One region of the Aquibaculum sediminis genome, then DNA from elsewhere that is predicted to be linked to it. Evidence: riboswitches for the same ligand, from Rfam matches in the RefSeq annotation. Region 1 holds a riboswitch; the other holds the start of a gene.
What was found. Region 1 has a riboswitch for thiamine pyrophosphate ahead of thiO (glycine oxidase ThiO). Riboswitches for the same ligand answer to the same signal wherever they lie in the genome.

Region 1 (5,259 bases):
CAGCGTTTCCTCGGTAATGCGTTCGATCTGTCTCATGCAGGCAGTTTAGACGAAACCACCCGGCCCTGTCGCGGCGGACCTGCCGCGGCGCTGGACGCTGCAGCCGCCGCTCGCTATGTCGGGGCCATGCCCGAGACCACCCGCTTCGCGCCCTCGCCCAGCGGCCAGTTGCACCTGGGTCATGCCTTTTCCGCGCTCTTTGCCGCCCGGACCGCGCAGAGTGGGCGCTTTCTGCTGCGCCTGGAAGACATCGACCGGGGCCGCTGCCGCGCAGAATTCGAGACCGCGCTCCTGGATGACCTGGCCTGGCTGGGACTGCGCTGGGAGGAACCGCCGCTGCGGCAGTCCGAGCGCTTTCCGGCCTATCGCGATGCCCTGGAGCGCCTGCGCGCGCTGGGCCTGGTCTATCCCTGCTTCTGCACCCGGCGCGCCATCGCGGAAGAAATCGCCCGGGCCGACAGCGCGCCGCACGGCCCCGACGGGCCGCTCTACCCCGGTCTCTGTCGCGGCCTCTCCGACAGCGAAAGGCAGGAGCGACTTGCCGCCGGCGAAAGCCACGCCTGGCGACTGAACGTGGAGCAGGCCCGGCAGCGCAGCGGACCCCTCACCTGGCTGGACCTTGACGAGGGCGAACAGGTGGCACGGCCCGAACTCCTGGGCGATGTGGTGCTGGCCCGCAGGGACATCCCGACCAGCTACCATCTGGCCGTGGTGGTGGACGATGCGGCGCAGGAGATCACGCTGGTGACGCGGGGTGTGGACCTGTTCCACGCCACGCATATGCACCGCCTGCTGCAGGCGCTGCTCGATCTGCCCGTGCCGCGCTGGCATCACCACCGCCTCATCACCGACGCAGACGGCAAGCGCCTGGCCAAGCGGCACGACTCCCTCTCTCTGAAGGCCCTGCGCGCAGCCGGCCGCAGCCCGACGGAGGTTCGGGCCATGGTCGGCATGGACTGAACGTCGTGCCGCCCTCGGCCTATGCGCCGGTGAAACGTGGCGCGCGCTTTTCCAGGAAGGCCGCAACGCCTTCGCGATAATCAGGGCTGCGGGCCGCTTCACGCTGCAGATCGCGCTCCAGGTCCAACTGCGCATCCATGTCGTTTGTGGCTGATTCCTGGATTGCCCGCTTGATCAGTCCCAGTGCCCGGGTCGGCTGCGTCGCGAGGTGGGCGCAGAGCTTTCGGGCTTCCGGCATCAAGTCCGCATCGTCATGCACCTGCCAGATCATGCCCCAGGCCTCGGCCTGCTGGGCGCTCACCGGCGTGCCCAACAGCGCCAGGGCCTTGGCCCGGGCTTCACCCACAAGCCGCGGCAGGCTGAAGGTGCCGCCGCTGTCGGGCACCAGCCCGATCTTGCAGAAGGCCTGGATGAAGCGCGCCGAGCGCGCCGCCAGGACGATGTCCGAAGCCAGTGCCACATTGGCACCGGCGCCGGCCGCCACACCATTGACGGCGCAGACCACCGGCTTGGGCAGGGCACGCAGGCGCCGCACGAGCGGATTATAGAGCCGCTCCAGCGTCGCCCCCAGGTCGGGCGCCTCACCCTCGGTCGGAAAACCGCGGTCCGATAGATCCTGCCCGGCGCAGAAGCCTCGCCCCGCACCGGTGAGGAGCACGGCGCGGACCGCATCATCCTGCTCGGCCCGCTCCAGCGCCTCGATCAGGGCGCCGTGCAGTTCCTCGTTGAAGGCATTGAGCTTGTCCGGTCGGTTCAAGGTGATGCTGGCATAGCCGTCGGCCACCTCGTAGATGACGGGCTGAGTGTCCACGTTAGTCGTCCTCCCCTTTGCGCGCAAAGTCGTCGATGAAAGCCGTGATCGCCGCCAGCACCTCCGCTTCGCACTCGCGATGCGGGTTGTGGCCGCAGCCGGGCAGGTCGAGGCGGCGACAGGGACCGGAAACGCCCGCTTCGATCGCATCGATCTGCGCCATGGTGCCATACTCGTCGTCCTCGCCCTGGATCAAAAGCACCGGCGCCGTGATGCGCGGCAGGCAGTCCTCGATGTTCCAGTCGCGAAACTCCGGGCTCAGCCAGATGTCGTGCCAGCCGCGGAAGGTGGCTTCCGCATCGCGGTGATAGCGCGCCATGCGCCCGGCCAGATCGCCCTCGAAGAAGGCCTTACCGGCCGCGCGGATGCCGGCAAGCGAGATCTCCTCCACGAAGACATGCGGCGCCATGGCCACAAGTCCCGCTATCGGTCGTTCGGCGAGCGCCGCATGGAGCAGGGCGATGGTCGCGCCATCGGAGTGCCCGACCAACAGCGGCCGCACGATTTCCAGCTTGTCCAGCAGCTCCGGCAGCGCCTCGAGCGCCTCCTCGTGCAGGTAGCGCGCGGTGCGCGGTTCGCGCAGCGGATCGGACCCGCCGAAGCCGTAGCGCGACCAGACCAGCAGCGAACAGCCGGTGGCCGCAGCCAGCGCCTCCGGGAAGTCGCGCCAGAGCTCTACGGCGCCCAATCCCTCGTGCAACAGCACGATAACCGGCCCGTCCGGGCGCCGGCCCGGCAGCAGTCGATACTCCAGGGCATGCCCCCGGATCGTGATGCGATCCAGTTCCGTCACACGCTCACCTCGGGATTCGTCGTCGCCCGATCCTTGACCAGACGCGCCAGGGGATCAACGATCCCGACACGACAGGCCCGCGGCTGGATTCCGGCCTGCACAACCACCAGATGGAAGTCATGGACACGCTCGAAGCTCTGCTCTCCCGCCGTTCTCCCCCTGCCCTCATGCCCGACCAGCCGCCCGAGCCGATGGTGCGCCGGGCGCTCGAGGCGGCGATCTGTGCGCCGGATCACGGCAAGCTGCGGCCCTGGCGCTTTCTGTTGCTGCGCGGAGACGAGCGCCAGCGGCTGGGCGATGCCATGGCGCAGGCTCTGGCGGCACGCGAACCGGATGCGCCCGAAAGTCTGCTCGAGAAGGAGCGCAACAAGCCGCTGCGTGCGCCCCTGATTATCACCACGGTGGCACGCCTGCAGCCCGATCACCCCAAGATCCCGGTCGAGGAGCAGCGCCAGGCGGTGGCCAGCGCCGCCTTTTCCATCATGCTGGCCATCCATGCCGAGAGCTGGGGGTGCCAGTGGAAGACCGGCGTGGCGGCGCGCGACCGCCGGGTGCTCGACGCCCTGGGCCTGGAAGCCAACGACGAGATCATCGGCTACCTCTATGTGGGCGCCCCGGCAGGCGTAGCCCCGCCGCGGCGGGCGATGGAAGTAGACGACTTCCTGCTGGAGCTGCCGCGCGAACCTGCCTGAGCCGAGGCCATTGACCTGCGCACCGGCATCGTTCAGCCTTTGTCCCGCAGGCCGCTCGCCGGCCTGACGCATAACCGAGGGGAGCCCCGACAGGGGGCTGAGAAACCGACGGGCCCAAGGGGCCAGCGCGGTGACCCTGAGAACCTGATCCGGGTCATGCCGGCGAAGGGACGGGAAGAGTACCCATCCCGAAAGTCGCCGGATCTCCTGCACATGCGGAAGGAGGTCCAGTTTGTCGAAAGTGGAAGAGGTTACGGTGCTGGGGGCCGGCGTCGCGGGCCTCACCTGTGCCGTGACGCTGGCGGAACGCGGCTGCCGCGTCGCGGTGATCGAGCGCAGCGAGGCCCTGGGCGGGCAGGCCGCTTCCTGGCTTGCGGGCGGCATGCTCGCCCCCTGGTGCGAGCGGGAGTCGGCCGAGCCGCCGGTGGTCGCGCTGGGCCGGGAAGCCCTTGACTGGTGGCCCAAGCACTACCCGCCGACGAAGCGGGCGGGCAGTCTCATCCTCGCGCCGGGCCGCGACCTGCCTGAGCTGGAGCGTTTCGCGCGGCGCACCGAAGGCTTCGAGCGCGTAGACGCCGACGGAATCGCCGCCATGGAGCCGGACCTAGCCGGCCGTTTCCGCGCCGGGCTGCTGTTCCGGAAGGAAGCGCACCTGGACCCGCGCGCGGCGCTCTCCGCCCTTGCCGAGCGCCTGCAGGTGCTCGGCGGCACGATCCGCTTCGGCCGCGACGCTGCCGAGCATCGCGCCAGCGGCAGAGTGATAGACTGCCGCGGAATGGCTGCGCGGGACCGGTTGCACGACCTGCGCGGGGTGCGCGGCGAGATGCTGCTGCTGCGCAGCGGGGAGGTTAGCCTGTCCCGTCCGGTTCGCCTGCTGCACCCGCGCTTTCCACTCTATATCGTGCCGCGCGGCGAGGGGCTCTTCTTGGTCGGCGCCACCATGATCGAGAGCGACCGGCGCGGCCGGGTCACCGCGCGCTCCCTGGTCGAGCTGCTGAACGCCGCCTATGCGCTGCATCCCGCTTTCGCCGAGGCCGAGGTGGTGGAGACCGGCTGCGAGGTGCGCCCGGCTTTTCCCGACAACCTGCCGCGCATTCGCTGGCGGGACGGCCGCCTTTGCGTCAACGGCTGCTACCGCCACGGCTTCCTGCTGGCGCCTGCGCTCGCCCGCATGGCGGCAGACGCGCTGCTGAACGGCGCCCACTACCCGGAGGTGATGGATGAGGATCATGGTGAACGGCGAAGCGCGTGAGGTCGCAGGGCCGACGCTCGCGCAGACCCTGGAGGAGCTGGGCTATGGCGAAGCCAGGGTGGCCACGGCCGTCAACGGCGACGTCGCCCCCGCGTCGCGCCGCGGAGAAGTCACACTCAGCGAGGGCGACAGGCTGGAAGTGCTGGCGCCGATGAAGGGAGGCTGAGCCATGGAAGCCTACGGCGTCCACCTGCATTCGCGCCTGCTGCTGGGGACCGCGCTCTACCCCTCGCCGGCGATCATGGCCGAGGCGGTGAAGGCATCGGGCGCGGAGGTGGTGACGGTCTCGCTGCGCCGCGAATCCGGGGCGGAGAAGGCGGGCCAGGGCTTCTGGTCGATCATCCGCGAGCTCGGCGTGCGGGTGCTTCCCAACACCGCCGGCTGCCACAGCGTCAAGGAGGCCGTCACCACGGCGCAGATGGCGCGCGAGCTTTTCAACACGCCCTGGATCAAGCTGGAGGTGATCGGCGACGACGATCTGCTGCAGCCGGACGTCTTCGGCCTGGTGGAGGCGGCGCGCATCCTCTGCAGCGAGGGATTCGAGGTCTTTCCCTACACGACCGACGACATCTGCGTCGCCGAGCGCCTGCTGGAGGCCGGCTGCCGGGTACTGATGCCCTGGGGCGCGCCGATCGGCTCCGGCGGCGGGCTCTACAACCCGCGCGCCCTGCGCAGCCTGCGCGCGCGCTTTCCCGACGTGCCGCTGGTGGTGGACGCCGGCATCGGCCGCCCCTCCCACGCCGTCGAGGCC
Region 2 (5,259 bases), on a different contig from region 1:
CCTCCCAACGATGATGCGAATGATTCGCAGTATCGTTGGGAGTGCTGTACTGCGCAAGAGGGCTTTTGCCGTCATTCCGCGCCCAGTGCGTACCCTGTGCGTCAGTCCGTTTGCGCTGCTGCCCAGCCGTCCGGATCGTGCAGAAACCGTCTCACTTCGGCGATGCCTGCTTCATCAAGATAGCCCTTCGCCTCGGCGGCGGCGAGCGCATCCCACCAGGTGCAGAGCGCGTGCAGCTTCACGCCGGCCGCTTCCAACTGCGCAATGCCCTGGGGAAAGATGCCGTAATGGAAGATGACGAAGCTGTGCGCCACCTCGGCACCGGCTTCGCGCAGCGCCTCTACAAAACTGAGTTTGCTGCCGCCGTCCGTGGCGAGATCTTCGACCAGCAGGATCCGGGCGCCCTCAGGAAAGGTCCCCTCGATCCGGGCGTTGCGCCCAAAACCCTTGGGCTTCTTGCGGACGTAGACCATGGGCAGGCCCAGCCGTTCGGCAACCCAGGCGGCAAAGGGAATGCCGGCGGTTTCGCCTCCGGCGACGGCATCGAAGGCTTCAACCCCGGCTTTGCGTGCCAGCAGCCCGCACCCCAGATCCATCATCAGCCCACGCGCCCGTGGGAAGGAAATGATCCGCCGACAGTCCACATAGACGGGGCTCTTGCGGCCGGAGGTAAAGGTAAATGGCTCTTGCGGGCGGAACAGCACTGCCTCGATATCGAGCAGGGTTTCGGCTGTCAGCCGCGCCGTCTCTTGGTCGGACAGGATCATGGCAGTCACTCCGGCTGGAAGGTTTTCGTGAATAGGCGGGCTGGCCCTGCGAGGCAATGTCTTCTGAGACCGAACTGCTTCGGGTTCTTTGACATGGAGCGCGGTGAAAGCCACAGTGCCGACTGGCCTGGGGTGTCCCGCCGGGGATAGGGCGGGGCTGAGATGACACCCATGGAACCTGATCTGGGTCATGCCAGCGCAGGGAGCCGCCGACTGACGAGGGGCTTGTGCCTCGCGCCGCGACGTCTCCCGTAATTAGCAACGGGAGGAAAGTTTCTCATGTCGAAACAGTCATTCGCAGCAGACCAGGGACCGGGCGCTACGCTTGCGGCCATTCGGGACACGGGTCCTCTGGTGCAGAACATCACCAACTTCGTGGCCATGGACCTGGCAGCCAATCTGCTTCTGTCGGTGGGAGCCTCGCCGGCCATGGCCCATGCGGGTGAGGAAGTGGAAGAGTTCGTTACCCTGGCGTCCGCCTTGACCATCAACACAGGCACTTTCACCAGTGACTGGCTCGAGGCCGCCGTGGCCGCAGCGGCACAGGCGGTGGCGACGGGCACACCCTGGGTGCTCGACCCGGTGGGCTGCGGCGCCACCAAGTTCCGGTTGGCGAATGCTTCGCGCCTGGCGAAGATGCGGCCGACAATCATCCGCGGCAACGCTTCGGAAATCGCGGCACTCTCCGGCGCGAGCGCGCAGGACTCTGGCGGAAAGGGTGTCGACTCGACCCTGGCCGCCGATGCCGTTCTGGATCAGGCACGTCGCCTGTCCCTGAACACCGGCGCGGTGGTCGCGGTGACGGGCGAGGTGGATCTGGTAACGGATGGAGAGGCCGTCCTGCGGATCGCGAACGGACATGTGCTGTTGACCCGCGTCACCGCGGCCGGTTGCGCACTCACCGCACTGACCGGGGCTGCGGCTGCGGTGTGCAAGGACCCGATGCGTGCGGCGCGCGATGCGCTCGTCATCATGGGCGTGGCCGGTGAGCGAGCGGCGGCGGTGGCGCGCGGGCCGGGATCCTTTCGCGTGGCCCTGCTGGACGCCCTCTACAGCCTTGAAACCGAGCAATTGGACCAGGAAGCCAGGCTGCCATGACTCGCCCGACCTTCGATCTTTCGGTTTATCTCGTTATTGGCCCCGGCGATTGTGCCGGCCGGCGCATGAGTGACGTGGTGGCGCGTGCGCTGGCCGGGGGCGCCACCCTGGTCCAGCTCAGGGACAAGGAGGCCAGCGACCACGATATGCTGGCACTGGGAGAGGCCTTGATGCCGCTGTGCCGGGCCGCGCGGGTGCCTCTGATCGTCAACGATCGTCTGGATGTCGCCTTGGCGCTCGGTGCGGATGGCCTGCACCTGGGACAGGACGATGACGAGGCCGCCGCAGCGCGGGCGCGCCTGGGGGAGGATCGGATCCTGGGCGTCTCCGCCGGCAATGCCGAGGAATTGGCCAGGGTGCCGCTCGACGCGGTCGACTATATCGGCGTCGGGCCGGTGTTTGCGACTTCCAGCAAGGACGATGCCGGGGCCGCGATCGGTCTGGAAGGCGTGGCATCGATGCGACGTCTGACCGACAAGCCACTGGTGGGCATCGGCGGAATCTCGGCAGACAGCGCCGCAGCGGTGGTCGAAGCCGGCGCCAACGGAGTGGCCGTGGTCTCGGCCATCGGCGGAGCGGAAGATCCGGCGCAAGCGGCCCGACGATTGCGCGATGCCGTGGCGGAGGCCAGAGCAGGCCGCGCTTAATCTGAAACCTTGCGGTTCAGATTGAACGCGATCCGGATTAATTCTTCAGTGTAGACCGGATTGACGCGTCTAATCTGATGCCTTGTGGCTCAGATTGGACGCGATTCGGTCTATGGCGTCAGGTCTGAAAGACCAGCCGTAGCACCCGTCGTTCCCTTTGCTCCTCGATGCTGACCTTGTCGGCGAAGTGGCGCATGAGGCGAAGTTCCAGGTCCGAGGCCTCCGGCGCGAAATCGTCGATTTCATCTGCCCCGGCCCCGCCTCCATCCTTGGCGTCGTCGGGCTTGAAGACCATTCGTGCAAGGATGCGGTACTCATCGTAGTGCAGTTCGATGTCCACCGAGCCATGGGCATGGCCTTGAGAAACCGCCATTTCCCCGGCCTCGGTCATGGCATTGATCACGCGATCGATAACGTCGCGCCGTGCGCCCCACTGGGCGCCATGCAGACGGCAGAATGCAACCATCTCGTTGATGAGGTCGGCATTGATCGGGAACTGTGCCCCTGCCTTGCGGCTGATGCCGATGCGGAACAGCCCGTTGAGAAGCAGTGCAGTGACCACCGCGACCACCAGCGACGAGCCAGTGATCGTCATAAGCCAGTGGGGCAGGGTCTCGTAGAACTGCGGAAAGATATCGTGGCTGACGCCAAGGATCAGCGCGACGCCAACGGCAATGATCCGTCGCTCGTCGAGCATGCGCGATACGATGATGCTCAACCCGTTTGCCAGGATGAAGGCGGACGAAAAGATGAGAATGGCGCCGGTAAGTGAATCCGGCATGCCGATGGTCAGAACCACCACATGCGGAAAAAGCGAAAGCAGGATGAAAAGCCCGCCGATGGCATAGCCGATCCGGCGCTGCATCATGCCCGTGGCCTGCGCCAGGCCGACGGAACCGGAGAAGGTGTTGAGGCCCACTGTGCCGACTGCACCTGCGAGCAGCGTTGCTATGCCGTCGGCACGCACCCCCTTCTCCAGGCTTCTCATGTCAGGGCGCACCCACTTGGGATCGGTGATCCGCTGGCAGGTCGTGATGTCGCCGATGGCACGCAGCGCGCAGGCCAGGGCCCCCACCATGAAGGGCACGGCCAAAGCAATATCGAAGGTCGGAACCAGCAGGGGAAAGTTGGGCAGCGCGAAAAGCGTGTTGTGCCCTTCCAGCAGTTCGTTGTTCAGGTCGGTGCGGTCGAGCATCCATGCGAGAGGATAGATGAGCGCGACGCCGATCAGCACGGAGAAGACCTTGAAGGCGCCTCTGGCCCAAACGTTCAGCCCGATGATGATGGCCAGGGCGAGGAATCCCAGCCCCAATGACAGACCATCCGGCCCGGAACCTCGATAGACGCCGAGGGTATCGAGCCCAAAAAGCAGCCGGAACCCGATCAGCCCCAGGATGAAGCCGATCATGACCACGGCCAGGCCGGCAATCTCCACCGGCAGATAGGGGCGCAGCCGTCTGAGGAAGAAGGAGAAGAGAACCTCACAGAAGCCGGCGAAAATCGTCATGCCGAATACGAGCGGCAGACCACCCTGCTGCGCGGCGATCAACGAGGCGGGAAGATAGGCGGCAGTGAAGACTGCAGGAGCCAGGTAACCGCTCCCGAAGGCCCGGTGCCGGGCGCACAGCAGGATGCTTCCGAGCCCAAGCGCCACCAGCGAAGCGCTGATGACAGCTTCCTGCAACTGCGTATCCGCGCCAGCTGCCCGAAGCACCAGGAGCGGAAACACGAGTCCGATCGGCGCAATGATGGCGATGTGCTGAAGACCATTCAGCAGCAAGGCAGGAAGAGGCACTGCCCCTTCCTGCACGGGATTGCTCGTGGACGTGGTTTTCACCGGCGCTGCGCCAAGGGCGGCCTACAACGCCAGCCGGCGCTGCCGGGCGACCAGAAACGCTTCGGTGGAGATCTGGCTCCAGGGTGCGGAGCTCTCCAGGAAAGCGGCCAGTGATTCCCGAATGCGGCCGGTCAAGGGATCCTTGTCGGCGGTCTCCGCGATCACCTCGCGGGACACCTCCAGAAAACGGTCCAGCATATCCTCCGGCCAGGCACGCACTTCGACGCCGTCCTCTTCGACCAGCGTCTTCAAGGTCTGCGCGTTGCGGATCTGATACTCGGCCAAGGTTTCCAGGGTTTCGGCCTGGGCCGCGTTGCGCAGGATCGCTTGCTGCGCCTCCGTGAGGTCGTTCCACACCGCAAGTGAGATGCCAAGATCGAGCAGCCCGCTGGGTTCCTGGTAGCCGGGGTAGTAATAGTAGGGAGCTACCCGGAAGAGCCCCATGGCGCGGTCGGGCCAGGGGGAGACCCAGTCGGTGCCATCCAGCGAGCCGCTTGCCAGTGAGGTGACCACTTCGGTTGCAGGCAGGTTCACGACCACCGCGCCCAGCCGGGTCAGGACCTGACCGGCGAAACCGGGGAAGCGGATCTTGAGGCCCTTCAGGTCGTCCACCGTTTCCAGCGGATGGCGATACCAGCCGCTCATCTGCACGCCAGTGTCACCGGCGACGAGGTGCTTCAGTCCGAACTGTTCGCCCAGTTCGTCGAGCAGCTCCTGGCCACCACCGAAGTTCAGCCAAGCCTGGAACTCAATCGGGGTGGGGCCGAAGGGAACCGAGGTGAAGAAGGAATAGGCAGGATGCTGTCCCTGCCAGTAGTAGGCGGCGCCGTGGTAGAGATCGGCCGTGCCGGCTTCCACGGCATCGAAGATCTCGAAGGCCGGTACGAGTTCGCCGGCAGCCAGCAGGCGG

Region 2: linked by a shared signal. The riboswitch ahead of thiM (hydroxyethylthiazole kinase) and the one ahead of thiO (glycine oxidase ThiO) in region 1 are both predicted to bind thiamine pyrophosphate.

The regions. Positions count from the first base shown of each region.
Region 1 is NZ_JBFCVK010000005.1:160,399-165,657, forward strand. It holds gene ABZ720_RS09630 (DNA-3-methyladenine glycosylase family protein) at 1-36, opposite strand, end outside; gene gluQRS (tRNA glutamyl-Q(34) synthetase GluQRS) at 127-960, shown strand; gene paaG (2-(1,2-epoxy-1,2-dihydrophenyl)acetyl-CoA isomerase PaaG) at 980-1,771, opposite strand; gene ABZ720_RS09645 (alpha/beta fold hydrolase) at 1,773-2,564, opposite strand; gene ABZ720_RS09650 (nitroreductase family protein) at 2,684-3,256, shown strand; TPP riboswitch at 3,324-3,444, shown strand; gene thiO (glycine oxidase ThiO) at 3,498-4,508, shown strand; gene thiS (sulfur carrier protein ThiS) at 4,486-4,674, shown strand; gene ABZ720_RS09665 (thiazole synthase) at 4,678-5,259, shown strand, end outside.
Region 2 is NZ_JBFCVK010000007.1:29,585-34,843, reverse strand. It holds gene ABZ720_RS12390 (orotate phosphoribosyltransferase) at 102-767, opposite strand; TPP riboswitch at 886-989, shown strand; gene thiM (hydroxyethylthiazole kinase) at 1,047-1,865, shown strand; gene thiE (thiamine phosphate synthase) at 1,862-2,512, shown strand; gene ABZ720_RS12375 (solute carrier family 23 protein) at 2,631-4,307, opposite strand; gene ABZ720_RS12370 (TRAP transporter substrate-binding protein) at 4,371-5,259, opposite strand, start outside.